One region of the Xenorhabdus ishibashii genome, then DNA from elsewhere that is predicted to be linked to it. Evidence: predicted binding sites of a transcription regulator. Region 1 holds the regulator's gene; each other region holds the start of a gene.

What was found. Region 1 encodes Fur, which represses iron uptake genes when iron is present. Its sites were predicted from a motif close to ATAATAATGAGAACNACTATCAA; they were not measured.
Region 2: the regulator Fur is predicted to act here: its motif matches at 9,466-9,488, upstream of exbB (tonB-system energizer ExbB).
Region 3: the regulator Fur is predicted to act here: its motif matches at 7,795-7,817, upstream of sodA (superoxide dismutase [Mn]).

Annotation. Positions count from the first base shown of each region.
Region 1 is NZ_NJAK01000001.1:2,847,184-2,858,323, reverse strand. Features, by position in the region: gene Xish_RS13615 (type I secretion system permease/ATPase) at 1-1,668, shown strand, start outside; gene ybfE (LexA regulated protein) at 1,892-2,182, shown strand; gene fldA (flavodoxin FldA) at 2,357-2,890, shown strand; gene fur (ferric iron uptake transcriptional regulator) at 3,077-3,526, shown strand; gene Xish_RS13595 (beta-N-acetylhexosaminidase) at 3,680-6,385, opposite strand; gene glnS (glutamine--tRNA ligase) at 6,607-8,274, opposite strand; partial or broken gene nagE (N-acetylglucosamine-specific PTS transporter subunit IIBC) at 8,478-9,971, opposite strand; gene nagB (glucosamine-6-phosphate deaminase) at 10,354-11,140, shown strand, end outside.
Region 2 is NZ_NJAK01000001.1:2,481,645-2,492,784, reverse strand. Features, by position in the region: gene nadR (multifunctional transcriptional regulator/nicotinamide-nucleotide adenylyltransferase/ribosylnicotinamide kinase NadR) at 584-1,810, opposite strand; gene radA (DNA repair protein RadA) at 2,375-3,757, opposite strand; gene serB (phosphoserine phosphatase) at 3,797-4,774, opposite strand; gene Xish_RS11845 (YtjB family periplasmic protein) at 4,891-5,556, shown strand; gene Xish_RS11840 (hypothetical protein) at 5,564-5,881, opposite strand; gene dkgA (2,5-didehydrogluconate reductase DkgA) at 6,201-7,031, opposite strand; gene Xish_RS11830 (DedA family protein) at 7,259-7,930, opposite strand; gene metC (cystathionine beta-lyase) at 8,080-9,273, opposite strand; gene exbB (tonB-system energizer ExbB) at 9,739-10,710, shown strand; gene exbD (TonB system transport protein ExbD) at 10,717-11,140, shown strand, end outside.
Region 3 is NZ_NJAK01000001.1:1,731,056-1,742,195, reverse strand. Features, by position in the region: gene aroK (shikimate kinase AroK) at 1-464, shown strand, start outside; gene aroB (3-dehydroquinate synthase) at 510-1,628, shown strand; gene Xish_RS08300 (SPOR domain-containing protein) at 1,870-2,829, shown strand; gene dam (adenine-specific DNA-methyltransferase) at 2,915-3,733, shown strand; gene rpe (ribulose-phosphate 3-epimerase) at 3,793-4,467, shown strand; gene Xish_RS08285 (phosphoglycolate phosphatase) at 4,467-5,189, shown strand; gene trpS (tryptophan--tRNA ligase) at 5,194-6,228, shown strand; gene yiiM (6-hydroxyaminopurine reductase) at 6,289-6,960, opposite strand; gene sodA (superoxide dismutase [Mn]) at 7,089-7,715, opposite strand; gene acs (acetate--CoA ligase) at 8,096-10,051, shown strand; gene Xish_RS08260 (DUF485 domain-containing protein) at 10,219-10,530, shown strand; gene actP (cation/acetate symporter ActP) at 10,527-11,140, shown strand, end outside.

The DNA.
Region 1 (11,140 bases):
CAGTTACGGGATATTTTTCTGTATGCCATTGTATTGCAGCTTTTTGCATTGGCGGCGCCTTTATTATTTGAAAATGTCATCGATAAGGTGCTGGTTGGGCGGAGTATTTCCAGCCTGCATGTTTTAGGTATGGCGATGCTGGCACTGGCGTTGGCAGAACCTCTTTATGGCTTCCTGCGTAATACCGTGTTTGGGCATATGGCCAGCCAAATCAATGCTGAACTCTCCGGCAAATTGTATCGCCACCTCGTCGGTTTGCCCCTGCCCTATTTCAAACAGCGGCAAACAGGACAAATTATTGCCAGAGTCAGGGAGATGGCGCAGATCCGCCAATTTTTGACCGGTTCTACCCTGATGCTGTTGCTTGACCTGATTTTCATTGTTCTGTTTCTGGGTGTGATGTTCCATTATTCCTCCCTGTTAACCTGGATCGTAATCAGTTCGCTGGTTCTCTATTTCTTGCTCTGGATCGCCGTCGGGCCAATCATTCGACGCAAGGTAGAAAAAGAGTATGAAGCTGATGCTAATGCCACCAGCTTTCTGACAGAAGCTGTCACGGGTATTGAAACCATTAAAACTACTGCGACAGAAAAACGCTTTCTGCACCAGTGGCAAAAGGTGCTCAGCCAGCAGTTAATCCGGCGTTTCACGGCGCAAAAAAGTGGGCTTGCCGCCGGACAAGGCATTGAACTGATCCAAAAAGTAGTTGCTGCTCTGCTGCTATGGTGGGGAGTTCGGGGTGTACTTGATGGGGATTTATCCCCTGGTGAATTAATTGCCTTTAATATGTTGGCGGGGCATGTTACCCAACCCATCCTAAGATTGGCACAAGTCTGGCAAGATTTTCAGCATACGCTGATCGCCCTGCGTCGGGTGGGCGATATTCTTGATGAACCTATGGAAAGTAGTAAACAGGGGCTGGTATCAGCTCCTGAACTGGCAGGCCAGATTGAATTCCGCAATATACGCTTCCGCTATCATACTGATACGCCAGAAGTGCTGGCAAATTTGTCACTGAACATTAAGGCCGGAGAATTTATTGGCATTACCGGACCATCGGGTTCCGGCAAAAGTACATTAACCCGCCTGTTACAACGCCTATATGTGCCACAACACGGTCAGGTTTTGGTGGATGGCATGGATTTAGCGATTGCCGACCCAGTATCACTGCGCCGTAATATGAGCGTAGTCTTGCAGGAGAGCATTCTGTTTTCCGGCAGCATTGCGGACAATATCCGCCTGTGCAAGCCCAATGCCAGTGATGAAGAGGTCTATCGGGCTGCAACCTTGGCGGGGGCGGTTGATTTTATCAATGCATTTCCACATAAATTTGACCATTATGTTGGCGAAAAAGGGGGTAACCTTTCTGGTGGACAGCGGCAACGTATCGCATTGGCAAGGGCATTGCTCAATGATCCCAAGATTCTGATCCTTGATGAAGCGACCTCCGCACTGGATTATGAGTCAGAAGCCGCCATCATGAGCAATATGGATGAAATATGCCGAAACCGAACCGTGATCAGCATTGCTCATCGGTTAAATACCCTCCGCCATGCCGATAAGATTTTCGTTTTAGATCTGGGGAGTATCACTGAATCAGGTTCACATGATGCTCTGGTACAGCAAAATGGCTTATATGCACAACTTTGGTATCAACAAACGAAGTGATGACTAAAAAAGAAACTTATCTTATTCACAAACAGCAGCCCGATATCATTCTGGTTAGGAGTATCGATAAAAATATCATCACTGACATTGTACACAGAAAAATTACCTCAAAAGGGGACTTCCACCGACAAAAAGCGGAAAGGGAAACTAGTAGCGACACGCGTCCAGCTAAGGTATTATTGCCCGCTATATTATTGGTACACGCCCATTATCAATTGAATTTATGGCAAAAGAACAAACTGATCGCACCACACTGGATTTGTTCGCAGATGAACGCAGGCCTGGGCGACCTAAGACAAACCCGCTGTCCAGAGATGAACAGCTTAGAATCAATAAACGCAACCAGTTGCGGCGAGATAAAGTCAAAGGACTGCGGCGAGTGGAACTCAAGCTCAATGAAGATGCCGTCGATGCACTAAACCATCTGGCAAAACAGCGCAACATTAGCCGCAGTGAATTGATTGAACAAATGTTATTAGCTCAACTGACAGAAAAAAATCACCTTGCCGATTAACGGCTTTTATTAAACACAATGAAGCGCTATCACCACACAAATCTGACAGATTTGTCATGGATGTTTGGTCAAAATAACGCTTTTCATGTTACTGAAACTGACATTTTTCTAGCTGATTTCAGCGTGATGTGTATAGATTTAATACACTAATAAAACAAGAGGTTAACCCATTTTATGGCAATAATAGGTATATTCTTCGGTAGTGATACAGGCAACACAGAAAACATCGCCAAAATGATCCAAGAAAAATTGGGCGGTGCTGATGTTGCTGAAGTCCACGATATTGCCAAAAGCAGCAAAGAAGACATTGAAGCCTTCGATATCCTGCTGCTTGGCATCCCAACCTGGTATTACGGCGAAGCTCAGTGTGACTGGGATGATTTTTTCCCAACGCTGGAAGAGATCAACTTCGAAGGGAAACTGGTTGCTTTGTTCGGCTGTGGTGACCAGGAAGATTATGCAGAGTACTTCTGTGATGCTATGGGCACCATTCGCGATATTATTGAACCTCATGGTGCCATTATTGTAGGCCACTGGCCAACCGAAGGATATCACTTTGAAGCCTCTAAGGGCATGGCGGACGATAACCATTTTATTGGTCTGGCCATTGATGAAGATCGTCAACCAGAATTGACGGATGAGCGCGTTGAAGCCTGGGTACAACAGATCACGGCTGAAATGAGCCTGTCAGAAATTCTGGGTGCTTAATAAGAAGATAAAAGCCCTTTCAGGCAGGATTATTCTTGCATAATGTGTCATGATATCTGAATAGGCATGGTTTTCATTTTTAATATCCATGCCTATAATCAGCAACGTGAAACAGAATCATGATTCCCTCACGATACCCCCAAGTATCACAAGTTCACTTAACTCAAGTTACAGGACTGAATCCGCATGACCGACAACAATAAAGCATTGAAAAATGCTGGACTTAAAGTAACACTTCCACGACTGAAAATTCTGGAAGTGCTACAGGACCCAGAATGCCATCATGTCAGTGCGGAGGATCTCTACAAAAAGCTGATTGATATCGGTGAAGAGATTGGCCTCGCCACTGTCTATCGCGTGTTGAACCAGTTCGATGATGCCGGCATTGTCACGCGCCACAATTTTGAGGGCGGTAAATCGGTTTTTGAACTCACTCAGCAACATCACCATGACCATCTGATTTGTCTCGACTGCGGTAAGGTCATTGAATTTAGCGATGAGTTTATTGAAGAGCGTCAGAAAAATATTGCTGAGCGTTATGGAATCAAGCTCTCAAACCACAGTCTTTATTTATATGGTCACTGTGCTGCTGGTGACTGCCGCAAGGATAACGCACTGCATGATGAAAAAGCATGATAGGTAAACAAGCGCCAAATAAGGTAACTGAAATAATCCGCTTCTGGTGTTTGTTCGTCTGAATAAGCTACTGCCGATTAGAATTCCAACTAATCGGCAGATTACCTTATTAATCTATTGCTCTGATTTCCCCTCATTGCTCAAAAGCAGCCGTTAGAATTTAACTTCATCGATACGGCTAAAGCGTTTTCCATCAGTACTGACAGAGCGAATTTTCACATTGCCGCTGACATGAGGTCGCTGCCTGTCATTGTAATCCTGCCATGTTTTCCCATTATCCAATGAGTATTGGATAACCATTCCCGGTAATGCAATATTGGCTTCCAGTGTTCCAGAAACAATTCGGCCGCCCGGTACAGGCAAACGATATGAAATTTTGTCTTTATCCAGCTTAGCCAGCTCACGCTGCCCGATCAGATTAGCAAAGCGCTCCCAGTCATGTTGCAGGAGAGTTGTATCAACATAGTGTGTTATTCCGCCTTTATATTCTCTGCCTTGCTGGTAATTCTGCTCCCATCTGGCTTGATGCCATGCCCGTTCCGCCAGCGGCAGTAAACGCGGATAAATCATATATTCCATTTGATCATCGGTGCGCACGGTTTCACTCCATAATTGCCCCGATACACCATAAGCGCCCGGCCAGCGTTTATTGCTATGAGCATTAAAGTGATTGCCATCCCGATCCACCGAGGTTTCAGCATTTTGTGGCATATTGTTCGGAGCAAAGCTGAAAATTTTCGCTTCATCATTAAAGCGAGTTGCCCAATAATAGCCCCGCTCTTTCGGATGGACTTCATATGGCATATCCAGATAGACATAATCAGGGCTGGAAACAATGACCCGATAACCTTTATTCGCCCAGTCATTGACAGAATCATAACCTCCCCAATACAGGGTATCCCAGAAGTTCACCGTCACCTGTTTAGTCGCAAAATCTTTTGCCGATTTAGCCTGTTTCAGTCCATCCTGCCATACCTGCATGGTGCTGATACCGTGGGCATTAACGATTTTGCTGACTTCAATGGCAAAATAACTGGCAAGTTCATCTACATCTTTAATAACACCTTGCGCTATCATTTTCTGACAAGCCTGAGATTTTGCCCACGGCTTGTCTTCGATTTTTTGGTTGATAATCCCTTTGTCTGGCACAATTGTCCCATTTTTGTCCTGATATCCTGCCCCCAAACGGATATTTTTCGCCTCATCGCCACCAAAATGCCATGTATTTAACGGCAGACCCGCTTCTTTGTGCATGGCAACAATTTCGCTAATCACTTTATTGATAAATCGTTTTGCCGAATCCATGCACGGGTTAAGGTAACTGTGGCGATCATAGAACTGCACGGAGGTGGTATTCGAGGTATCTGTCTGATCAAGCAGGCGATATTCATTAGCTTCCTGCTCTTTGCCCTGCGCCATCAGTTTCTTATAGCGCGCTTCCATCGACATCACTGCGGCACGAGCGTGGGCGGGTATATCAATTTCTGGGATCACTTCTATCTGACGGGCTTTGGCATAGTTCAGAATATCAATGTAATCCTGACGGCTAAAATAGCCACTTCCCATATTGTTATTCTCTGGCCCTGATCCCAATTGCGGCAATAAGCACTGAGTCTCACTCAAATCATGGCAACGTTGACTGCCGATTTCAGTCAATTCCGGTAAATCAGGGATTTCTAAACGCCAACCTTCATCATCACTCAAATGGAAATGGAACTTGTTCAGTTTATAGCGGGACATTTGGTCAAGCAGACGCAAGACAGCTTCTTTGCTATGAAAATTTCGCCCAACATCAAGGAACACACCGCGATATTCAAACCGAGGTGCATCTTTTGCCGTCAGTGTCGCAATCTTTGGCATACCATTGGCAGGAAGTAAGGAAAACAGCGATTGTAGGCCATAGAATACACCAGATTGATCAAATGCGATGATTTGTGCCCCTTTGGTGGTAATCTCCAATAAATACGCACCTTTTATTCGCCAAGGCTTGGTAAATTGGTTTGCGTTGATTTGAGTTGCTATTCGGTAACCGTTATCCGTTAAATGAATATCACGGGCTTTAAAACGTTCCCTGATCACGTTAATAGTTTCGCCGCTCAACCCGCCCAACTCTAATTTCACGCCACGGGATAAATCCACATCCTGGGAATGAACGGAAAGCTCTCTCGGTGTCGGAATAATCTGCCCTCGCAGTTTATCTTCACTGATCGTTGCCACTTGTTGGTTTTTTGCAAAGCGGTTTTCAGGCGTCATCAGGGTATTGTTATCCGTTGTGGTTCGTTGCCACTGTTCGCCTTTCAGATCAGATAAAAATTCGCTGATGTTTTCAGTATCGGTATTTGCCAAGATTTTGGGCGTCGCATCACCAGAAGTTGCATACCAACGCGGCATAAAATCTGTACTGTAAATCTGCCAATATTCACCAATAATGGGTAACACGATCTCTTCATTGGCTTTGATGCCCGTAAATTGCTTCGTTGGCTCCAGTTTATGTAAGTCACCGGTAATATGGGTGATTTTGTATTGATCATTATCCAATTTCAGGATTTGGCGAATACTGTGAAAATAGAGCGCCCAATCGGAAGAGTTGATTGCCTGATCACCATTGCTCAAGGTAATGTTAACCCGATTACAGGCCGCCGAATCAGCGCCAAGAATGGCACAATCTGTACCATGTGCACCCGCCTGATTATCAATGACTTTGAAATTAACTTTTAACTGACTGAGTAAATCCACAATCTGTTGTGATGACATGGATTGCTGCAATGACATTGGTGATGCCATTTCTGCATGAGCGTTGCCTATAAATCCAACTGCCGTGATAAATGCTGCCAAAGTACGTAATTTAATAGTTTTCATAAATTACCTCGTCCGAACTTATTATTTTTTCAATGGGCAAATTTTGGGGCAAATAATGTACAAGTCTGGCCAGGCAATAACCCTACATAACATGTGACTATAAGGCAATTTTTAATCTTACCTGAAGGAGTTAATTTTCATTACAAGGCTATCAAGCACAAAAAAGCGTGAAAATAATCACGCTTTTTTGTGGGAAGGATCACATTATCTTGGTGAGATTATTACTCTTGCGAAATTTTTGCCCAAGTATCGCGCAGGCCAACCGTACGGTTAAAGACCAGATGTTCAGCACCTGAGAGACGGCTATCAGCACAGAAATAACCTTCGCGCTCAAACTGATAGGTTGTTTCTGGTAAAGCATTTGCCAACCCTGTTTCGACAAATCCTTTACGGATCACCAGCGAATTCTGATTGATAGTAGACAAGAAGTCAGCTTCTGCCCCTGGGTTTGCTACGCTAAACAGACGGTCATACAGATAGAATTCTGCCGGTACACCGTGTGCTGCGCTTACCCAATGAATGACACCCTTAACCTTGCGACCATCGGCTGGATCTTTGTTCAGGGTTTGCTCGTCATACTGACAATAAATTGTCGTGATATTGCCTTCTGCATCTTTCTCAACTCGCTCGGCTTTAATCACATAAGCATTACGCAGACGGACTTCTTTACCCAGAACCAGACGCTTATATTGGCGGTTTGCTTCTTCACGAAAATCTGCACGATCAATGTAGACTTCGCGACTGAACGGCACTTCACGGCTGCCCATTTCTGGTTTGTTCGGATGGTTAGGCATTGTCAGAATAACTTCACCTTCCGGCATGTTTTCAATCACCAGTTTCACTGGATCAAGAACCGCCATCGCGCGCGGTGCATTTTCATTCAGATCATCACGGATGCAGGATTCCAATGCGGCCATTTCAACGTTGTTATCCTGTTTTGTCACACCAATACGACGACAGAATTCACGAATAGAAGCCGCAGTATAACCACGACGACGTAATCCAGAGATAGTTGGCATACGTGGGTCATCCCAACCATCAACGATTTTTTCTGTCACTAACTGGTTAAGTTTACGCTTGGACATCACCGTATATTCCAGATTCAGGCGAGAAAACTCGTACTGACGTGGATGACAATCAATCGTAATGTTATCCAATACCCAATCGTACAAACGTCGGTTATCCTGAAATTCCAGTGTACAGATGGAATGGGTGATCCCCTCCAGCGCATCAGAAATACAATGCGTGAAATCGTACATTGGATAGATGCACCACTTATTGCCTGACTGGTGATGCTCGGCAAATTTAATACGATAGATCACCGGATCACGCATAACAATGAACGGGGATGCCATATCAATTTTGGCACGCAGACACGCCTTACCTTCAGCAAATTCACCGGCACGCATTTTTTCAAACAGAGCCAGGTTTTCTTCTACACTGCGATCACGATATGGACTGTTTTTGCCTGGCTCTTTTAACGTACCGCGATATTCACGGATCTCTTCTGGACACAGTTCATCGACATACGCCAGACCCTTATTGATTAATTCAATCGCGTATTGATACAGGGTATCGAAATAGTCGGAAGAATAGCGAATATCCCCACTCCACTGGAAACCCAACCACTGAACATCAGTTTTAATCGATTCAACGTACTCGATATCTTCCTTGACGGGGTTTGTATCGTCAAAACGTAGGTTGCATTGTCCCTGATAGTCTTGAGCGATGCCAAAATTCAGGCAGATCGACTTGGCATGGCCGATATGCAGATAACCGTTGGGTTCAGGTGGGAAACGGGTATGTACGGATGTATGTTTACCAGTTGCCAGATCTTCGTCAATAATCTGACGAATAAAGTTTGTCGGGCGGGCATCTGCCTCACTCATCGTTTTTTCCTCAATGCAAAAAGCGCTTCAACATAACCTTCTATAATCTAATAAGCTGAACCGAGAAACAATACTTTGTTCGTGGGAAATGGTGGAATGGGTAAAGTTAGTGCGGAAAAGCGGGAAGTTCAAAAGCTTCCCGCTACAAAATCAACCAATTCGATGATTATTCAATACCACAATTAGTTGATCTACTTAATAAAACCTTTCGCTAATAAGTCACGCATAGCATTAGCTATCAATTCCGCGCGAGTCCCAACAACAATTTGTACACTCTGTTTATTCAGGCGAATAACCCCTGAAGCACCAAGGTGTTTCACCAATTGATTATTGACTAAATTTGAGTCTTTAACTGACAAACGCAATCTGCTGATACAAGCATCAATACTTGTCAAATTATCTGCCCCTCCCACAGCGGCAATATATTGACGCGCTTCTTCCTCAATATCGTGTACAGAGTGACGGTCTTTCTTCACCATATCGACATCATAGCCATCAGTTTCATCTGTGGCCGATAATTCACGTCCGGGGGTCATCAAATTGAATTTTTTGATGGTGAAACGGAAGACAACATAATAAAGGCAAAAGAACACCAAACCCTGCAAAATCAACATGTACCAATGGACAGCCAGTGGATTACGCGAGGAGAGTAACATATCAACAAATCCCGCACTGAAGCCGAAACCGGCAATCCAGTGCATTGCCGCTGCAATGTAAACCGAAATTCCCGTCATGATGGCATGCAAAACATAAAGCACTGGTGCAACAAACATGAAAGAGAACTCTAGCGGTTCAGTTACGCCTGTAAAAAAGGCCGCAAATGCTCCGGCCATCATGATACCCGCAACTTTGGTTTTATTTTCAGGCCGAGCACAGTGGTAAATCGCCAACGCAGCTCCTGGTAAGCCAAACATCATAATCGGGAAAAAACCCGCCTGATAACGACCAGTGATCCCCATAATAGCAGTGCCTGCTTCAATGGATTTCTGACCACCGAGAAAGTTAGGAATGTCATTAATACCAGCAACATCAAACCAGAATACTGAGTTCAGAGCATGATGCAGACCAACAGGTATCAATAGACGGTTAAAGAAGGCGTAAAGACCTGCTCCCGTTGAACCAAGACCCATGATGCTTTCACCAAATGCCACCAGCCAATCATAAACTACGGGCCAAATGACTATCAGGATAAAAGAGACAATAATCATCAAGAAAGAGTTCAAGATGGGTACTAAACGACGACCGCCAAAAAAAGACAAAGCCTGTGGCAGTTCTACTCTGCTGTAGCGGTTATACAGCTCAGCGGAGAATACACCTACCAAGATCCCAACAAATTGGTTATTTATCTTGCCAAATGCCTTGGGAACTTCTTCAATCGGAATACTTTTAATCATTGACACTGCTGCCGGAGAACATAATTTCATGACAACAATAAATCCGATAAGTCCAGCTAATGCAGCGGCTCCATCTTTATCTTTCGACATACCATAGGCGACACCAACTGCAAACAGCATTCCCATGTTATCCAAAATGGCATTACCTGATGTGATCAAAAATGCCGCCAACGCGTTATCGGCTCCCCATCCCGTTGGATCAATCCAATAACCTATACCAACTAATATTGCCGCTGCCGGCAATGTTGCCACAGGCACCATCAATGCCCGCCCAATTCGTTGTAAATAGTTCAGAATGTTCACTTATGCCCCCTTGAAGCTCCGTTAATGGAGTCTTTTAGTTAATTAATGATAAATGCCATTATTTATCTATTTATTGTGAAAGGATTTTTTAGTCTAAAAAAAATATTTTGTATCGCAAATTAAATCCCTCTGATTTGTGATTAACATCACCGCATTAGGTGAATTATCAATCAAAAACATAGCTATAACACAAAACTTATTTTATTATGAAAAATATCTCTATCACACTGAATGGGGCAAGACTCCACATAGAAAAGTATGATGTGCGCTTCTGTTCCAAAACTATCACGCACTACACTGATAATATTGAAATTCAAATATCACGTATGTCGTGTATAACTTATCTTCATTAAATTTTTTAATGCTTTTTTAAGAGGTAATCATGAGGCTAATTCCCCTAACGACGGCAAGTGACGTTGGCCGATGGTCTGCTCACTATATTGCAAGCAGAATTAATGAGTTCAATCCAACGGCTGAACGCCCTTTCGTACTAGGGCTTCCCACAGGCAGTACACCACTGGCAACCTATAAGGAACTGATTTCCCTATATCAGGCTGGAAAAGTAAGCTTCAAACATGTTGTGACATTTAATATGGATGAATATGTTGGACTATCGGAAGATCATCCCCAAAGCTATCATTCATTTATGTACCATAATTTCTTCAACCACATTGATATCCCAAACGAGAACATCAATTTGTTAAACGGAAATGCGGAAGATATTAATGTTGAATGTCAACGTTACGAAAATAAAATCAAATCCTATGGCAAGATACATTTATTTATGGGGGGTGTTGGTAATGATGGGCATATTGCCTTTAATGAACCGGCATCTTCTCTTTCTTCACGTACGCGAATTAAAACACTGACCCTTGAAACGCGAACTGCCAATTCCCGTTTTTTCAATAATGATGTGGAACAAGTTCCCAAATATGCATTAACCGTTGGTGTAGGTACGTTAATGGATGCTGAAGAAATCATGATCTTGGCAACCGGAATGAATAAAGCGCAAGCTCTGCAAGCCGCAGTAGAAGGGAATGTTAACCATATGTGGACAGTAAGCTGTCTCCAGATGCATCCAAAATCACTCATTGTCTGTGATGAACCCGCCACCATGGAATTGAAAGTAAAGACTGTGAAGTATTTCCACCAGTTAGAAGCTGACATCG
Region 2 (11,140 bases), 370 kb from region 1:
TTGTAAGAATAAAAATAGTCTAGATGTGGAAACATCTTCACCAAGGATATACTCATCTTATGTCAATTATTATTTACAATGACTATCTAATAAATGAGATGTTTCTTAGTCTTGGAATAAAAAGTCAAGAATATTAATAAATTATGCTTAAGGTAATAATAAAAAAATAAAAATAGCATAAATTCTTCTATTTTTATTCCACTTTTATAATAAGGGAAAAGTCATTTTATATTTCGTTAATATTTTAATGTTATTTGTTATTACCTCCGCTATTGATAAAAACACCTAGAGTATTTGTGGTTTTTTTAGTAACTAATAAATTTTATATTTATAAATCAATGAGCCTGTTCATTAAATGACTTATTCCCCTGTAATTCAAGTCAAAACAGTAAAATTAAAGTATCAAAAAATATTATTATCACAATTTATTTTATTACATTTGTTAAAATAACCAAAGTAAACATTTAACTCATTGTTAAGGTAGGATAATTATAATTAAATAAAGATTACACTAAATAATAAATTACTATCAATCAATCGTGACAATAATATAAGTGTAATCTATTTTATATAAAAAGGTTATTTATTCCATTAACATCTGTTGAACTAATTCAACACAATGTAGAAAACGTTGATCATAGTCCGGTGAATTGACACAAACATAATCGATATTATTTTTTTTCAACAAACTTTCAAGCAAATGTTGAAATTCTTTGCGATCTTGCTCGCTGCCCAAACTTCTTAAACCATCTGCAACCCACGGTGTGTTGTTTTCTAAAAGAATAACTAAATCAAAGCGATATTCATCAATCATCGCCTGTACAAAAGGATGTTCTTTTCCTTCGTAGCGTTTGCAAAATGCTTGTGTTGTCACAAAATCAGTATCGATAAATACAACTTTATTGGCATATTTAACTGAAAAATCAATGTATTGAGCATGACCTAATGCAATTTTATCATAATCTGAATACTGCAAAGCCATTTCGTCTCCTCCCAGATGGGAAAATACGTATTCACGCCCATATTCCCATGCACTGGTCGTGTTAAACATGTTGGCCAGTTTATTCACTAATGTGGATTTTCCGCTCGATTCTCCGCCGAGAATAGCCACTGTACGTACAAAGAATGGCTTTACTTCTGTCGGAATATATTCCCAATAACGGAAAGGAGCCTGACGGATTTGGCTACCACTAATATTCATAAATGAGCGTTGTGGGTCGATAAGCACAGTTTCAATACCGAAATATTCTTTATAGCGAGGAACATCCTGTGCTTCGCTGGAATAGATGTAATTAAGATTGATGTTTTTTGCTGTCAAAAACGACTGAACACTTTGACTCCACGCTTTCCAGCCATTTGGGTAAGGCTCCATTCCTTGCTCATCAAATGCATGAATATGAATATTTTTCTGATACTTGAATGTTTGCAGCAACCATCTCAGACGGTCACTTACAGTAGGTTGTTGAGACATTGAACTGTTGATGAATAGTTCACGATCTCGCACTTCGTCATAGCAAAGAACAACATGTAACTCATCAACCTGACTGGATGCTCGTTGAATCAAATAAATGTGTCCAGTATGTAATGGGTAAAATTTACCAAACACAATTCCGACTGTTTTCTTTTCCACGGGATACGCTAACCCTAAATATTGATGAAGAGAAGCCAACTTGTGTGCACTAGGACTTTTTATCTTGTTATTAATAAGTTGGCTCAGGTAGCCTTTGGTCATTCCGCTGGCATCAGCAACCTGTTGTAAGGTGTAACCAGCCTGTTTTATCGCCTCTTTTAAATAATCAAATTGACTCATAAAACCTCCCTTTGGTTTAGTATACTAAACAAAATAGCATGCTCATTGTGAAAGGTAAAAACAAAATTGGTTGTTTATTGATTGTTTGGGATTAAATCCCGTTATCTTGACTATAATAAGTGTTTAAAATTGGATAATTAGATATTTATTTTAAATAAAATAGCCAAATGCTAAATTTATAGTTAAATAATAAAAATAAATGACAATGGTGTTTGTCCAATTTTTATTGGATATATTGCTTGGTTTGATTCACTGTATCAATATTTACATAACCATTTGCGGTTTAAATTCCACCAACACCTGACCATCAATAAATCATAAAGTGTGGTGAGAATAGAGAATTTTAAATAATATAGCATCTAACTGTTTGATTTTTTATTTAAATAAAATGAATAAAAATATTTTCCTATAATTTTATTATCCGCCTTGTTTGATGTGCGATGGCAAGCGAGAAAATATTCTGGCAAATTAGGAAAAATACCCAGATTGCTGTTTAATAGATTTCAAGCGGCAACTTGAAATCTATTGGTTATATAGATCTAAAAGGAATAAAAAGAGTATTCCTTAATCCAGCTCATCCAGAACAGATAACGCATCCGCCAGTTTTTTGACGCCAAATACTTTCATTTCAGGCAGTGATTTTTTGGGCATGTTAGCGTGGGGAACAATGGCTCGTTTAAAACCGTGTTTAGCGGCTTCTGAAATACGTTCTTGTCCACTGGGAACGGGACGAATTTCTCCTGCCAACCCTACTTCTCCAAATACCACCAGATCACGAGGCAAAGGCCGATCGCGGAAGCTGGAAACCAAAGAGAGTAATAACGCCAGATCAGCACTTGTTTCTGTTACTTTTACCCCACCTACGACGTTCACAAAAACATCTTGATCAGACATTTGTAAACCACCATGCCGATGCAGGACGGCAAGTAAAATCGCCAGCCTGTTTTGTTCAAGCCCTACTGCTACGCGGCGTGGGTTTGACATCATGGAGTGATCGACCAATGCCTGAATTTCAACAAGCAAAGGGCGAGTACCTTCCCATACAATCATGACCGAGCTACCTGAGGTAATTTCATCACCACGACTCAGGAAAATGGCAGAAGGGTTACTGACTTCCCGTAACCCCTGTTCGGTCATTGCAAAAACGCCTAGTTCATTAACAGCCCCGAAACGGTTTTTATGGCTACGCAGGGTACGGAAACGGGAATCAGTTTCACCATCCAACATGACGGAACAGTCTATACAGTGCTCGAGAACCTTGGGACCCGCCAAAGTGCCATCTTTTGTTACATGCCCGACCATGATAATGGCAACGCCACGTGTTTTAGCGAACCGTGTCAGGTAGGCTGCGGTTTCCCTGACTTGAGCAACACTGCCTGGTGATGATTGAATATCTGCTATGTGCATGACCTGAATTGAATCAATCACCATGAGTTTGGGTTGTTCTTGCTCTGCGACCAGACAAATCTGCTCGATACTGGTTTCTGACAGCATATTCAGTTGATCTGTCGGCAAACCCAGCCGATGTGCTCGCATCGCCACTTGTTGCAATGACTCTTCCCCTGTTACATACAGGGTTTTCATCTGGGTTGATAATAGGCACATAGTTTGTAAGAGCAGGGTACTTTTCCCTGCCCCTGGGTTACCGCCAATCAAAATGGCACTGCCGGGAACTACACCACCACCGAGAACACGGTCAAACTCTTTAAAGCCAGTTGAAAAACGAGGCAATTCTTCCAAACTGATATCAGAGAGTTTCTGTACTTTACTGATCCCTGCGTTTCCGGCATAGCCACTAAGGCGTTCATTACGGGGTGATGAAGTTGAGGCTAAACGTACTTCCGTAATGGTATTCCATGCGTGACATGCGGTACATTGCCCCTGCCAACGGGGATAATCCGCACCACACTCGTTACAGACAAATGCCCGTTTTGCTGCTTTTGCCACTTTGTACTCCCTTAAGGTAATGACTTTTGCCTATGGGCATTAGCGTTCTTCGTGTTTCAAACCACCGCTCAACACACACAGGACGCCCATTAAATCTGCATGTCGGATAGCAACTTTGGCCTGGACGTAAACTTTTGGCTTAGCATGATAGGCGATCCCCAACCCCGCCTTGCGGATCATTTTCAGATCATTGGCACCATCTCCAATAGCGACAGTTTGGCTCAGAGGAATATTTAGTGTTTTTGCCAATCTTATCAGGGTGGTTGCCTTGTATTTCGCATCGACAATCGGTCCTTTGACCTTACCGGTCAGCTTGCCATTTTTTATTTCCAGTTGATTAGCGACTGCGTCAAAAAGGCGTAACTGCTGGCGCAGATTATCGGCAAAGAAAGTGAAACCACCGGAGGCAATCGCAACATGCCAATCCAATGACTGTAATTTGCGAACCAGACTGGTTAGCCCGGGCATAAGCGGAAGTGTTTCCATCACCTGCTGCAAGATTGATGCATCGGCACCTGCTAACTGAGCAACTCGCTCGCGCAGACTTTCTGAAAAATCCAATTCGCCTTGCATCGCCCGCTCTGTGATTTCCGCCACTTTATCACCAACGCCGGCCAGACGGGCAATTTCATCAATGCATTCAATCTGGATAGCGGTAGAATCCATATCCATCACCAATAAACCAGGTGAACGGAGGCGGGGGATCTGCCCCAAGGGAACGACATCCAAACGGCACTCATCTGCCTGACGTTTAATGCGAGGCGAAAGGCTACCGGCAATACGGACAACCTGATAATCATCGATCCGCCATGAAGAAACCACCACAATGGCGGCACCCAATCGGTGCTGGAACTCGCTGATACGCTGTTTATCCAAACCACGTCCATACAGCAACCAGCCGCTATCTCCTGCCCTGTAATCCAAAGGCATGACTTCATCACCACTGAGGGATAAGGGTAATCCGGGCCATTTATGGAGCTCATCCGGTAAATAGCGATAGGCCAGATTATTAGACATGAACATTGACTCCTGTAATTCCATATAATTTGGTGCAGGCAAAAAACGCTTTTCAAACTATCCTATCATTACTGCATCTGGCAACATGTGCTTTCTGAGCATGGGATGAGATAACTATGATAAAACCGAAGCTAAAAATTAGACTGCACAAGACGGCGATTATATTAATATGTATAGCACTGCTGGTGCTGCTGATGCAGGGCGTTTCCTATTTCAGCCGTTCTCAACAACAGGCGCATATGGATCAATTTGAAGATCTAGCGAAAACATTGGCAAAGCAGGTCGCATTCAGCTTGTCTGATTATATGGAGAATGGTAGCAAAGATCTTAATAATAAAAAGATTGTAGCTAACTTAGATTACTTGACCAGCAATAGCCGCATTTTAGATGCTAGTGTCTATCTGGAGAATGGCACACAGATAGCACGCAGTGGTGAACCGATTTCTGTTCGTGAACGATTATCGTTAGAAGGCAAAAAATCCAATAGTTATTTCAACCAACAAATTGTTATGCCGATACCAGGGAAAAATCATCCAAAAGGTTTTCTTCGCCTGACATTGGATACACACCGACTGGCAACTGAGGCCAAACAGGTCGATAACACAACTAACTTACTTAGAATAATGCTCCTGTTATCTTTAGCGATTGGGTTTATTCTGGCTCATAACTTGCTGAAATTATATCCTAGTCGCTGGCAACAATCCCCTTATCTGCTGACTGCTAATACGAAACTTTCTGATGAAGCAGAAAATGAAGAGCAAGGTGATGAACCCCAACGGTAATGTGATATTACCGTTGGTTATTGTGCGGATAACTTTCCTCATTATCAATATTCTTCCCATAGTATCGCTTGAAACAAATGGAATAGAGTATGCCGTGTAGAAGCGTAATCATGACTGCGCCATAAAACACAATCGGCTGATGGGCAACATTAATATGCACAACCGGAATATTGTTAAAACGAAAGATATACATATGAAAGGCCATAGCTACGATTGCAAGTAAGATCCCCGCTGCGTTGTAGTGGATCCGGTGTGACAGCAGGAACCACTTTAAGGCGAAGAAAAAAGGGATAAGCATTAATAAAGAAATAACTATGTAAATCATTATCATTTCCTTAAGTTCTTTGTCTGGAACGTTGATGTAAATATACGGATTGATGCTGTCATAAACACGTTGCGTGTTTCAATTATCTATTTAATACGCCTGTTATTTAGCGTTGTGAAGTAAGTCTATAACATAGTTCATACATAAATAGTAAACATGGTTATTATTAATATTTCTGATTTAATTGATAAATTATAGTGTTGTATGAAAAGGATTTTATTCAGGTTATGTACCTGAACCCTGCTGAAGAACAGAGTTCAGGCTCGTTGAAATGGATTGAGTGAAATGGGCAGATGAATCTATGGGATGGTTTTCCCTGCTAAAATTGATTATAAGTATCGGGATTTGGACCTATCCGTTTCCCAATATCCAGTTCAGCCATAGCTGTTAAGTCTTCTTTTTCCAGCCTGAAATCAAATACATCAAAATTTTCTTTAATGCGGGCTGGTGTAACAGATTTAGGAATGGCAATCATGCCGCATTCAAGATGCCAACGAATGACAATTTGCGCTGGAGTCTTGCCATATTTAAGTGCCAGACGTTCAACCAGTGGAGAATTAAAAACGCCTTTTCCGCCCCGTGATAACGGACTCCAGGATTCGGTTGTAATATGGTGGGTAGCATTCCATGAGTGAAGTTGTCGCTGTTGCAGCAAGGGATGCAATTCAATTTGGTTGATGACAGGAACGACACCTGTTTCCTGTATTATTTTTTGTAAATGCTCGATATGAAAATTACACACTCCAATACTGCGAGTCAGACCTGTTTCTTTCAGTTCAATCAGTTGCCTCCATGCATCAACATAATGATCCTGTTCGGGAACAGGCCATTGAATGAGATAGAGATCAACATAATCTAACTGTAACTTGTCCAGACTCTCTTGTAATGCCGCACGGGCATCCAGATGGCGATCATTCCAAAGTTTGGTAGTGATGAAAATTTCTTCGCGTGGGATATCAGTTTCCTGCAAGGCTTTCCCCACACCTTCTTCGTTATGAAAAATTGCTGCTGTATCAATGGAGCGATAACCGGATTCTAATGCGGTATGGATAGACTTAACAACCTGTTCATTACTTGCTTTCCAAACGCCAAGCCCCAATTGTGGCATGTGATTTCCATCAGCGAGTTTAATAATTGTCTGCTGACCCATTATTACCTCCTTTAGTTAATGAGGTTGTCCATCCCATTCAGGACAAGTTATTCAGCATGTAAAAGTTGAGCACAGCTTAAATAATTGGTAGTCACAGTACCTGTCGGAATGGACTCTGGTTGTTCAATTATTGAGTTGATAATCCAGTCAGATGATAGTTAAGTAAATAAAAAATCAAGTAAATAGAAAAATAGCGTTTTTGCGATGGTGTTAAAACGATAAGCACGTTATTTGTTTTTCTTTGCGGCTCCTTTCTTATGACGCCAATACATCAGCAAAGAAGCTGACAAGCCACTGATCAACAAAATGACAGGCAAAATCATCAAAATGTTCATGACCATATCTTGATGTGCTTTAACGAAAGGGATTTGGTTCAGGATATAGCCAAAACCCACGATAATAATGACCCATAAGAAGCCACTTAACCAGTTAAAAAATTGAAAGCGTTTATTATTTAGGCCAGAAATGCCGGCAAATGTTGGCAGGAGAGTGCGAACAAACGCTAAAAAGCGTCCGATAAGCAGAGCAGACAGACCGTGTTTAGAGAATAACATATTGGCACGTTGGCGATATTGTAAGGGAAGTTGAGCCAGCCAGTTTTTGACAATACGGGTATGGCCGAGCCAGCGTCCCTGCAAATAACCCAGCCAACAGCCCAGACTTGCCGCGATGGTTAGCAGAACTACCGTGGGAATGAAACTCATGACACCTTTGGCAATTAAAGCACCGGAAAGAACCAACAGAGTATCACCGGGTAAAAAGGCGGCTGGCAGTAGTCCGTTTTCCAACACTAGCGTGACAAAAAGGACGCCATAAATAACCCAGATGACATCTGGATTGGCAAGTTGGTTAAAATCATGATGCCAGAGTGCATGCACAATCTCGCTTAACGTTTCCATTGTTTATCCTGTGATTTTTGCGAGTAAAATGATCTGCCTCAGTGTACCGCAAAATGATGAGATAGGGGGGGATTTGATTCAGCATTAAGGGAAACCGTGGCTATCTGCTAATTCGCAATAAAGAGATAGCCATCATTTAAAAGTGAAAGTTAACGAATTGCCAAACGTGCAAAACCGGCTTCCAGATCATCAATCAAGTCTTGTCGATTTTCCAGTCCAATATGGAGACGGAATAAGGTGCCCGTTTTTTGCGGCGAAGGGTATTGACGCAGTCGTTGCAGCATTTCTGGTTGAATTCCCAAAATCAATGACTCAAAACCTCCCCATGAAAAGGCCATCTTAAAATGACTCAGATTATCGAGATAATCTGCAAGTTGTTGAGGTGTAAGCTGGATATTCAGGAGAAAAGAAAATAGTCCGCAGGAACCAGTGAAATCGCGCTGAAAGAACTGATGCCCTGGGCAAGAAGGCAGGGCAGGGTGATAAACTTCGGCAACTTCCGGCCGCTGCGCAAGCCATTTGGCAATTTTGATGCTGTTTTCTTCGTGTTGTTTTAAACGAACCGCTAACGTGCGCAGCCCTCGGTTTGCCATGTATACCGTATCGGGATCGGCAATTTGCCCCAGCAGGTAAGATCCTTCCCTAAGCTGATCCCAACATCGTGCATTGGCAACCGCTGTACCCAGCATTCCGTCTGAATGGCCAATAATATATTTGGTGGCTGATTGGATAGAAATATCGATACCAAACTCCAGAGCCTTAAACAGTACGCCAGCCGCCCATGTATTATCGATAATAATGACAATCTCAGAATTGACTTGTCGAATAGCCCGCACGATGGCAGGAATATCTTGCACCTCCATCGTCAAAGAGCCAGGTGACTCAAGAAAGATAACTTTGGTATTAGGTTGAATCAGTGAAGCAATGTTTTCTCCGATCATAGGATCAAAATAATCGGTGGAAATTCCCATTTTTTTCAAAACATGATGGCAAAATTCTTGTGTAGGTTCATAGGCAGTACCTGTCATTAAGACATGATCACCGGTTGCCACAAATGCCAGAATTGAATGGGTAATAGCTGCCGTTCCGGAAGGATATAGTGCACAACCGGCACCGCCTTCCAGCTCAGACATCGCTGTCTGGAAGGAAAAATGCGTCAGTGTGCCACGGCGCCCATAAAATAACTCACCCTTATCACGGTTTTTCAAGGCTTGCTTTAAGTCTTCAACGGTATCAAAAATGACAGATGAAGTGCGTTGAATCAATGGATTAACGGCACCTTGCGTATATCGTTTCTGTCTTCCGGCACTGACCAATAAAGTTTCTAGTTTTTTTTCTGTCATGGCATCATTCCCCAAGTTATTTCTTGCTTATATCTAAATAGAATCGCTCAAATAATGATTAGAAAGTTAAAAGATTTGGGGCGGTTTTACCAAAGAGATTCGCGCAACTTGACGAAAATTCAAGGTGAGCAGGCGATAGTAAATCAGGATCGATTAACGAAGGAACATCATTAAGTGGTACTTTTTTGTTAAATAGTAATGATAATTACTATCAAATCGCCAAATGTCTGATATCATTTGTAGCGGACTTTTTCCTCTCTTGAGGTAAAAAGCCTGAATCAAGGGGTAAATGAAACCTGTATCTTCCCGAATGCACCTTGCTGTGCAGTTATTAAGCGGTAAGGGGGCGGAGATACAAGGTTGAAAAATGAACCATGACTCAGGAAATATTAGGATTAGCAAGATGAGTAAACGCGATTCACTGCTAAGTAACAGAATCTATAAGAAAGAGAGTAAGGCTAACTGATGCGTAATTTGACAGCTTCTATTCTATTGGCACTCGGATTAACAAGTTCAGCATGGGCTGATACGACACCAGCTCCGCCAGAAAATCAGGCTGCTGCTCAGGTAGCTGCTCCGGCAACACCAGCATCTTCCGCAGCTTCACAAGCGATTGAATCAACAACCGACGCACCATCAACTTCAGATGCGCAAACCATAACGGCTACAGAAACCGTGACGACTGAAGAAACGGTTATGGCACCCATTGAAGAAATTTCTGACAATCTGTCCGGTGGTTTTGCAACGGATCTGTCTGTTTGGGGCATGTACCAAAACGCAGATGTGGTAGTAAAAACTGTTATGGTGGGATTGGTGATCGCTTCTGTCATTACATGGGCATTGTTTTTCTCCAAAGGTACAGAACTCTTAATGGCTCGCCGCCGTTTACGTAAGGAGCAATTGACTTTGGCTGAGGCTGCCAATCTGGATGTGGCAGTGAAAATTGCCGCAGATTTTGGTAATCGCAGCGTCAGCCGTCTGTTATTGAATGAAGCACAGTCGGAGCGTGCTCTGTCTGCTGACAGCATTGACAAGGTTGGAACCAAAGAACGTACTTCGTTCCGCATGGAGCGAGCCGTCGCAGCAATTAGCCGTCATATGGGGCGTGGTAACGGTTACTTGGCGACCATTGGTGCCATTTCTCCATTTGTGGGACTGTTTGGTACTGTCTGGGGGATCATGAACAGTTTTATCGGCATTGCTCATTCACAAACGACTAACCTGGCCGTTGTTGCACCAGGGATAGCAGAAGCACTGTTAGCGACAGCATTGGGGCTGGTGGCTGCGATCCCTGCGGTAGTGATTTATAACGTCTTTGCCCGTGTTATTTCATCATACCGTGGTCAGGTGGGTGATATGGCAGCTAAGGCAATCTTGTTGCTGGGGCGTGATCTTGATTTGGCTGAAAGCAGAACAGAAAAAGCAGAAGCAAGGTAATAAATTATGGCAATACGTCTTAATGAAGATTTAGACGATAGCGGCGAACTGCATGAAATTAACGTTACGCCGTTTATTGACGTGATGTTAGTGCTGCTGATTATTTTCATGGTGGCAGCGCCATTGGCAACGGTAGATATTAAAGTTGATTTACCAGCATCAACCGCTAAACCGCAACCACGACCAGAAAAACCGGTATTTTTGACGGTGAAAGCAGATAAGCAGTTGTATGTGGGAGAGCAGGCGGTTGATCGTGATAATTTGTCTTTGGTATTGGATAAAACCACACAATCCAATAAAGATACGACAATTTTCTTCCAAGCCGATAAAACAGTGGATTATGAAACTCTGATGAGCGTCATGGATTCTCTGCGCAAGGCGGGTTATCTCAAAGTGGGATTAGTGGGGATGGAATCAGTTTCCGCACAAT
Region 3 (11,140 bases), 1.1 Mb from region 1:
TTGGTCGTCAGTTAGCTCAGCAACTCAATATGGAGTTTTACGACTCTGATCAAGAAATTGAGCGACGTACCGGAGCTGACGTGGGCTGGGTATTTGATGTGGAAGGCGAAGAAGGCTTCCGCGATCGCGAAGAAAAAATAATTAACGAACTGACTGAAAAGCAAGGCATCGTATTGGCTACCGGAGGGGGATCTGTTAAATCAAAAGAAACCCGCAATCGCCTGTCTGCTCGTGGTGTGGTCGTCTATTTAGAAACAACCATCGAAAAACAGTTGGCTCGTACCCAGCGCGATAAAAAACGCCCTTTACTTCAAGTTGAAGCACCAGCACGAGAAGTTTTAGAGAATTTGGCTGATGAGCGCAATCCTCTTTATGAGGAAATTGCTGACGTGACTATTCGCACAGATGAGCAAAGCGCCAAAGTCGTCGCTAACCAAATCATTGAACTACTGGAAAAAAACTGATTATAGCGAGTCCGCATAGCGGCAAACGATAAGGCGAAAGCTGATATGGAACAAGTGACTGTTACGTTAGGTGAAAGAAGCTATCCAATTACCATAGCCGAAGGGCTATTTTCTGACAATGAGGCGTTCAAACCCCTGCAAGCGGGTCAACAGGTCATGATAGTGACCAATGAAACCCTTGCTCCCCTGTATCTTAAACAGGTGAAATCCACATTGCAGAGAATAGATCTTCGGGTAAATGAAGTTATCTTGCCTGACGGTGAACAGCACAAATCGCTTTTTGTGCTCAACGATATTTTTTCCGCCTTACTGGAAAATAATCATGGTCGTGACACAACACTTATCGCTCTTGGTGGTGGTGTAATCGGTGATATGACGGGGTTTGCTGCTGCCAGCTATCAACGCGGCGTTCGTTTCATCCAAGTACCCACCACGCTGCTCTCTCAGGTTGACTCTTCCGTCGGTGGAAAAACAGGAGTCAACCACCCCCTCGGCAAAAACATGATAGGCGCTTTCTACCAGCCAGCTTCGGTTATTGTCGATCTCAATTGTCTGAAAACATTACCTGCTCAAGAGCTGTATTCAGGTCTGGCTGAAGTGATTAAATACGGTATCATTCTGGATGGCGAATTCTTTAGCTGGCTTGAAGAGAATATTGAGAAATTACTGGCTCTCGACAGTCAGGCGATGGCCTATTGCATCCGTCGTTGTTGCGAACTCAAAGCGTTAGTTGTCGCGGCTGATGAACAAGAACGCAGTGGAATGCGGGCACTGTTAAACCTCGGTCATACCTTTGGACATGCAATTGAGGCTGAAATGGGTTATGGCGTCTGGTTACATGGTCATGCCGTTGCTGTAGGTATGGTGATGGCAGCCAGAGCATCCGAACTGGTCGGCACATTCTCAAAACAGGACACTCAACGGATCATCCGCTTGCTGGAACGCGCAAAATTGCCGATCAATGGTCCTGAAGCAATGTCCCCTGATACCTATTTACCTCATATGATGCGTGATAAAAAAGTTTCTGCCGGAAAACTGCATCTGGTACTGCCGACAGCTATTGGGGAAGCCAAACTTCGTTCTGATATTGAGAAAGAAGTTATATTGACTGCCATTCGTCTATCTCAGCTATCCCCAGCCAAGCACACGACACTCTCTAATTAATTCCAACTTATTGCTCTGGCAGTGAGTTTACTGCCAAACTGAAATTTGGAAGAAGATGAAGGGGATTTCTGGATATAGCAAAATTTGCGCTGATAATATAAAGCTGAATGATGAATTATTCTCTAGCTGTTATGCTATACAATAGCTACATTATCAAATAAAGCATTATCGGTTTTAGTTAGGTCAGACTGCCAAACCTCTTCAATAGCAATTGGCAGAACTATCTCTGTTGGGAGGGCATATGGACGAATTAAAATCAGAAAACAAACAAAAACCAGAAAATGAATTAAAGCCTGATACTTCTGATCGCAGTCCTCAGCGCTCCAGAAGCCAATTCAACCAACCTAAGCTCTCTATGTCCCGCCAGCAAATAATGATCGGTGTTGGCATTCTGGTACTTTTGCTTCTGATTATTGCTATCAGCTCTGCATTAAAATCACCCACTGAGCATGAAAAACAGCAATCACAGCAAAATGCAGTGGAAAAGAGTATTAATCTCTCTGGTTCCTCCTCACTTTCTAACCATTCTTCCGGCAGCGAGCCAGAAACCCCATCAGAGTCAACAATTCATGGCGCACATGAAATCAGTCCGCCCCCCATTAGTAATACACCAAGCAAAGGTCTTCCCTCCGAAACCGAAACTGGTGGTTATAACCAGCGTATAGAGTTACCCGGTGATATTTCTGATGCGTTGAATCAACAACAAAGTAACATTAATAATTCTGTGCAAAACAATTTGACACAACCGCACGTTAAATCCACTAATCCAGCAGTAACACCTCCTGCTGAACCAAATAAACCAACAAAAGTTACATCACCAAAAATAGAAAAATCTAAAACAGAGAATAAGGTTAGAGAAGAAAATTACACCAAAGCGACTAATAGCCATCATGTCCATAACAAGAGTGTAACCGATGCTGGTGGTGATTTGCTGAAAGCACCAGCAAACCGATTCACACTACAATTGAGTAGTGCCAGCCGTTCTGATACCTTAACCGCTTTCGCGAAAAAAAATAACCTTGGTAATTATAAGGTTTACGAAACCAAACGCGATGGCAAGGCATGGTTTATTTTGATCCACGGTAATTACCGTTCTGTTTCTGATGCTAAAAGAGACATTTCTTCACTCCCTGCTGAAGTTCAGGCCAAAAAACCTTGGGTCAGAAAACTACAACAAGTTCAGCAAGATCTGAAAAAATAAAACTATTTTGATTAGGCGCTGATATGCTGTCCTAAACAGAGTACAATCTGCGGCTCTGAAATTATTGAATAACTAATTTGACGGCATGAAAAAAAAACGCGCTTTCTTAAAATGGGCCGGTGGAAAATACCCCTTAGTAGATGATATTAAACGTCATCTGCCAGAGGGAGATTGCTTGATTGAGCCATTTGTTGGCGCAGGCTCGGTATTTCTCAATACCGATTATGATTCTTACATTTTGTCAGATATCAATAACGATCTGATCAACCTGTATAATGCCGTAAAATCTCGTGCGGATGAATTTATTCATCATGTCCGTCCATTATTTTCACCGGAGTTCAACACTGCCGAAAACTTCTATCGCCTGAGAGAAGAGTTCAACAAAAGCAAAGATCCCTTTCACCGCAGTCTGCTGTTTCTTTATCTAAACCGCCACTGCTATAACGGGCTTTGTCGCTATAATTCACGAGGTGAGTTTAACGTGCCTTTTGGGCGCTATAAAAAGCCTTATTTTCCTGAAGATGAGCTTTACAGGTTTGCAGAAAAATCTCAGAAAGCGACTTTCATCTGCCAACATTACGAAATAGCATTAAACAATGCCTCAAAAGGCTCGGTGATTTATTGTGATCCCCCGTATGCCCCACTTTCGGCTACGGCTAATTTTACAGCCTACCATACAAATAGTTTTAACCTTCTCGATCAGGAAAATCTGGCGCATATCGCCTACCATATCTCGTCTCAAAAAGGTATTCCGGTGCTTATCTCTAATCATGATACGCCGATGACACGGGAGTGGTATCATCAGGCTTCCCTTTACATTGTTAAAGCCCGCCGGACAATCAGTAGAAATATTCTTGCCCGTAGTAAAGTTGATGAACTTTTGGCGTTATACTGCCAGAAGTGATTGAGGTTTCCAGCCCCTGAAATAACAGGGGATAAGACAATGAATTGGAGAAGATAACAATGAAGAAAGACTTTCTGATTGCCCCATCCATTCTATCCGCAGATTTTGCCCGATTAGGTGAAGATACCGCTAAGGTTTTGGCAGCAGGCGCTGATGTTGTGCACTTTGATGTCATGGATAACCATTACGTACCAAATTTGACGATTGGTCCAATGGTTTGTCAGGCACTGCGTGATTATGGCATTACAGCACCAATTGATGTTCACCTGATGGTAAAACCCGTTGATCGCATTATTCCTGATTTTGCTAAGGCTGGGGCAACTTATATCACTTTCCATCCTGAAGCCAGTGAGCATATCGATCGCACACTACAACTTATCAAAGAACATGGCTGTAAAGCAGGCTTGGTTTTTAATCCGGCAACGCCCCTTAGCTATCTTGATTACGTATTAGATAAGCTGGATGTAATTTTGTTGATGTCTGTTAACCCTGGTTTCGGTGGTCAGTCTTTCATTCCAGAAACACTGAAAAAACTGAGTCAGGTACGCAAAATCATTGATGACAGCGGATACAATATCCGTCTCGAAGTTGATGGCGGTATCAAACCCAGTAATATTGCAGAAGCAGCTCAGGCTGGTGCTGATATGTTCGTTGCTGGCTCTGCTATTTTCAGCCAACCAGATTATAAAGCGGTTATTGATGAGATGCGCCGCGAATTATCGAAGGTCGCATAATGAAAAATGACATTGTAAAAGGAATTCGTGCCATTGCATTTGATTTGGATGGCACACTGGTAGACAGTGCAGGTGGTCTGGCTGATGCTTTAGATCAGGCTCTGGTTGCCAAAGGTTTACCCGCTGCGGGCAAAGAGCGCATTGCCGTCTGGATAGGCAATGGAGCTGATGTTATGGTTGAACGCGCATTAAAGTGGGCTGGAGCAGAACTGTCTGCCGAATTGCATAGCGAAACACGTAAGCTATTTGATAAATTTTATGAAACTAGCGTAACCACAGGCAGCCAACTGTTTCCCCATGTAAAAGAGACGTTGGCTGAACTGGCAAAACACCATTTACCAATGGCGATTGTTACGAACAAACCAACTCCTTTTATTGCTCCGTTGTTGGAATCACTAGGTATTAGTGAATACTTTTCATTGGTACTGGGCGGTGACGATGTTAAAGAGAAAAAACCGCATCCCGCCCCACTTTATCTAACAATGGGTATGTTTGGTTTACATAAAGAAGAATTGCTTTTTGTTGGCGATTCCCGTAATGATATTTTGGCAGCGCAAGCCGCTGGTTGCCCTTGTGTTGGCTTAACCTATGGATATAACTACGGCGAGTCGATAACATCAAGCCACCCAGATTATGTATTGAACCATTTTTCGGATTTACTCCCAACGATTGGACTATCCACTTTGAAACCATTATCCGGTCTGAAAATACAGGAAGCGTAATAAAATGAATGAACCCACTGCAATGAAACCAAACTCCCAAAAACCTATTGTATTCAGCGGCGCACAACCCTCCGGTGAATTGACCATCGGTAACTATATGGGGGCGTTACGTCAGTGGGTTAAGATGCAGGATGAATATGATTGCATTTATTGCATCGTTAACCAGCATGCCATTACTGTGCGTCAAGATCCCAATGAACTGAAAAAACGCACACTGGATACGCTGGCACTTTACCTTGCCTGTGGTATTGACCCAAAGAAAAGCACCATCTTCGTTCAATCACATGTTCCACAGCATGCTCAATTGAGTTGGGTACTAAATTGCTACGCTTATTTTGGCGAACTTAGTCGTATGACGCAGTTCAAGGATAAATCAGCCCGTTATGCAGAAAACATCAATGCGGGTCTGTTTGATTACCCTGTTCTGATGGCTGCCGATATTTTGCTTTATCAGGCCAATCAAATCCCTGTGGGTAGTGATCAAAAACAGCATCTTGAACTAACCCGTGATTTAGCATTGCGTTTTAATGCCTTATACGGTGATATTTTCACTGTTCCAGAGCCATTCATTCCAAAAGGTGGCGCTCGCGTGATGTCATTGCAAGATCCGGACAAGAAAATGTCAAAATCGGATGATAACCGCAATAACGTCATTGCTCTGCTGGAAGACCCTAAATCCGTCGCTAAGAAAATTAAACGCGCAGTTACCGACTCTGATGAACCACCTTGCGTACGTTATGATCAGGAAAACAAACCAGGCGTTTCCAACTTACTGGATATTCTCGCTGGTGTAACAGGTAAAACTATTCCTGAATTAGAAGCCGAGTTTGAAGGTAAAATGTACGGCCATTTGAAAGGTGCTGTTGCAGATGCCGTAAGTGAAATGTTGACAGGTTTACAGGAACGTTTCCATTATTTCCGTAACGATGAAGCCTTACTTAACCAAATCATGGCAGAAGGTGCAGCTAAAGCTCAGGCTCGTGCTCAGGCAACGTTAGATAAAGTTTATGAAGTGGTAGGTTTGATCGCTCACCCGTAACAGCCGTTCTTATGTGAATGCCAAAGGGTATATTTTCCCCCCTTTGGCATATAAATTCCGTTACTTACCGAATAAACGGCGATTAAAATCCTCAATTTTTCCATGCAATATACGTTTTTGCATCGTCAGATTCCAACTGGCAGATAATCCAGCAGCTCCCATTAAGCGACGATACAGCTCTTCATCGAATGGGTTATGAAAAGCAATGGAAATAGCTTCCTTAACAGAAATATCGCTATTGCGGCTTAACAGTTTTATCGGTTCACCAGCACTAACTAAGCCAGGAGAAATAACACGATATAACCAACCACAACGCCCATTATTTTGCATCATTACAGCAAATTCACTGAGGTTTGTAATAAAATTGAGTTTATAGCATGGAGAGCGTGGTTGAGTGACCTGAATCAGCGCTTCATCCCATTGGAAAATATCGCCAATATAAACATTATCTTCTGTCATTCCTTCTGTAGATAGATTCTCACCAAATAAGGGAGAGACTAATAATTCCATCAATTCAGGAAATTGCCTTTTCCAAAATAGGTAATGCTCTCTTGGATAATGACAAAGCGCCCGATCAACTCCACCATGAAAACGAGTTTCCGCTTGTTCATCGCCTTCTAGCCCAAGAGAGGTTAGCTGTAAACGACCATTCACCACCAGTTTATTGATCGCACTGAATCCCAGTGTTTCTGACGATGATATTTTGCCTCTATATATTTGTGGATAATACATGTTTATTCCCTCTCAATAAGCTAGTAAAGATGAATAAGTATTATCCTGGCATAATAGCCAATATTGCAGGCAATAAAAATGCTGGTCATTGCTATGACCAGCATTCTTGTAAAAAATAATTGGGTGGATTATTTAGTTTTTTCTTCGTAGCGTTTTGCCGCTTCATCCCAGTTGACTACATGCCAAAATGCTTTAATGTAATCAGGGCGGCGATTCTGATATTTCAGGTAATAAGCATGCTCCCATACATCCAGACCTACAATTGGGTAGCCAGAAGCACCAGCTATCTCTTCACCCATGAGAGGACTATCCTGATTAGCTGTTGAAACAACCGCAAGTTTGCCATCTTCTTTCAGTACCAACCATGCCCAGCCGGAGCCAAAACGAGTTGCTGCCGCTTGTTCAAATTTTTCTTTGAAGCTGTCGATACTGCCAAAATCGCGTTCAATTGCGCTTTTCAAGGCACCATCCAATACTGTACCTAATTTTAAGCCTTTCCAAAACAGACTGTGGTTTGAGTGACCACCTGCATTGTTGCGAATAAAATTGCGTTTATCGGCTGGAATTTTATCAAGCTGCTGGACAAGATCATCAATATCAAGTTTGCTTAATTCTGGAAAGGCTTCCAGAGCAGTATTCGTGTTAGTGACATACGTCTGATGGTGTTTAGTATGGTGAATTTCCATCGTTTGCTTATCGAAATGAGGCTCTAGCGCATCATAGGAGTAAGGTAGAGAAGGCAATGAATGGCTCATATCATATCTCCAGTTGTTTAGAATTTAGAATATATAAAGCTCACACCTTGTGAACAGCATGATTATTATAGTGAATTGAAAGATAATGAAAATGATTATCAATTCCATGTTATTACTATGGTTTCCTTTATACATTCATGTTTCATGTCTCTACCTAGATAAAAATATCAATTAAAAACCGAATTGACAGAATATAAGCCCAATAAAAATAATAAACTCATTACTTAGTATTGCTTAAATCTACAGCATTAAATGATCATTCCATAAAATTCACTCTCTTTATTGCGTGATCTTCCGCGCAAAAAAGAAACAAAAATGCTTCTTACACTTTAGTTAACCTTGTTTTGACATAGTATTAACAATTGCAAGGAGATAAAAATATGACTCAAATAATCAAGCATCTTATTCCTGCTGATATTGCAGATACGGCCCTGATAAGCAAGCAACAGTACCTACAAGACTATCAAAGATCAGTTCAAGACCCAGAAGGCTTCTGGGGGGAAAAAGGTAAAGTTGTTGACTGGATTAGGCCCTACACCAAGGTCAAAAATACTTCTTTCGATCCTGGGCATATCAGCATCCGCTGGTTTGAAGATGGCACCCTGAACTTAAGTGCCAACTGTCTTGATCGCCATTTGCAAGAGCGGGGTGATCAAACTGCCATTATATGGGAAGGAGATAATCCCGCAGAGTCCCGCCATGTCACGTATCGAGAATTACATCATGACGTCTGCCAATTTGCCAATGTGTTGAAAAAACTGGGGATCAAAAAAGGCGATGTTGTTGCTATTTACATGCCAATGGTGCCAGAAGCCGCCGTTGCAATGTTAGCCTGTGCTCGTATCGGCGCGATCCATTCTGTAATTTTTGGTGGTTTCTCTCCTGATGCCATCGCTGGCCGAGTTATCGATTCCAACGCTAAGCTCGTGGTTACCGCAGATGAAGGCTTGCGAGCGGGTCGCACAATCCCATTGAAAAAAAATGTTGATGAGGCTCTGAACAATTCTGACGTCACTAGTGTGACTAATGTGGTTGTTTTCAGACGTACAGGAAATATTAAAAACTGGAATAACGGTCGTGACTTATGGTGGCATGAGCTGACCGAGAGTGTTAGTGCTGAGTGTCCCGTCGAAGAAATGGGTGCCGAAGATCCATTATTCATTCTTTATACCTCAGGCTCTACAGGTAAACCTAAAGGTGTCCTGCATACGACTGGCGGTTATTTAGTCTACGCATCTTTAACGTTTAAATACACGTTTGACTATCGCCCTGAGGAAATTTACTGGTGTACAGCCGACATAGGTTGGGTAACAGGGCATAGCTACCTGCTATATGGGCCTCTGTCTTGTGGTGCCACAACGTTGATGTTTGAAGGTGTTCCCAACTATCCCGAAGTTAACCGACTCTGTCAGATAGTTGATAAACATAAAGTTAATATTCTTTATACTGCGCCAACCGCCATCAGAGCATTAATGGCCGAAGGTGATAAAGCCATAGAAGGTACGAAGCGTACATCATTGCGTATTATGGGCTCTGTGGGAGAGCCCATTAACCCAGAAGCATGGGAATGGTACTACAAAAAAATAGGCAACAGTAAATGCCCTATTGTAGATACATGGTGGCAAACCGAAACTGGCGGATTCATGATCACACCGCTACCTGGAGCTACCGATCTCAAGGCAGGCTCCGCCACTCTGCCATTTTTTGGTGTTAATCCGGCATTAGTTGATAATTCTGGAGAAATTTTAGAGGGTGTGAATGACGGCAACCTTGTTATCACGGATTCCTGGCCAGCGCAGGCACGAACTTTATATGGTGATCATGAGCGTTTTGAACAAACCTATTTTTCCACTTTCAAGGGAATGTATTTCAGTGGTGATGGTGCTAGACGTGATGAAGATGGCTATTACTGGATCACCGGCCGTGTTGATGATGTCCTGAATATTTCAGGCCATCGTTTGGGAACCGCAGAAATTGAATCAGCTCTGGTTGCATACCCTAAAATCGCTGAAGCTGCCGTTGTTGGCATCCCTCATCATATCAAAGGACAAGCTATTTACGCCTACGTCACTCTAGTTCATGGTGAAGAGCCGTCCCCTGAACTGTATACCGAGGTCAGGGACTGGGTTCGTAAAGAAATCGGCCCAATTGCAACACCCGATATCCTTCATTGGACAGATTCTCTGCCCAAAACACGTTCAGGAAAGATTATGCGGCGTATTTTGCGCAAGATTGCCTCTGGTGATACCAGCAACTTAGGAGATACCTCTACGCTGGCCGATCCGGGAGTTGTTGAAAAACTGCTGGAAGAAAAACAATCCATCAACATGTCGTAAAACATATGCGCCGCCGCAAGGCGGCTTGAATAACGTATCACCAAAAGTATGGAGCCGTACAAGGATGTGACTAACCATCAGGAATTCCTTGGGTATGGCTATCCAACATCTGGCTCTCATGAGGTGGCTTAAGGTGTAACGTTTAAAATCAGCAAGGAGATACTCTAATGAGTGACGACATTTATCAAGAGATTGAAAATAATCCCCGCTTTAAGGAGTTAGTTAAGAAGCGGGGGCGTTTTGCCTGGCTGTTATCCATCATCATGTTAGTACTTTATGTTGGTTTTATTTTCCTTATTGCTTTTGCTCCTGAATGGCTTGGAACACAACTGCATGAAAATACCAGTATGACACGGGGAATTCCTGTAGGAGTTGGGATCATTTTCATATCTTTCATACTGACCGGTGTTTATGTAGTCAGGGCGAATGGTGAATTTGATCGGCTGACGTCAACTATTCTCAACGAGGTGAGAAAATGAGAAAAATCGCACTATTATTTTCCTCCCTCTTTCCTATCCTGGCTCAGGCAGATACCATTTCCGGTAATGTAGAAAAACAACCTTTGAATATTCAGGCAATTATCATGTTCCTGTTATTCGTCGGGTTAACTCTTGGTATTACTTATTGGGCTTCAAAGCGGACTATTTCACGTTCAGATTACTATACCGCTGGCGGACGTATTACTGGATTCCAGAATGGTATGGCGATAGCAGGCGACTATATGTCAGCCGCCTCATTTCTGGGAATTTCAGCGTTAGTTTATACCTCTGGCTATGATGGGCTGATCTATTCCATTGGCTTTCTTGTTGGCTGGCCAATTATTCTATTCCTCATTGCTGAAAGATTAAGAAATTTGGGGCGTTACACCTTTGCTGATGTTGCTTCTTATCGGCTGAAACAACGACCTATCCGTACCTTATCCGCAATGGGTTCGTTAGTTGTTGTTGCATTATATCTAATAGCTCAGATGGTCGGAGCTGGAAAACTGATCGAGTTACTGTTCGGATTGAATTATTACGTCGCTGTTGTCTTGGTCGGTATTTTGATGGTGCTTTATGTATTATTTGGCGGCATGCTGGCGACGACATG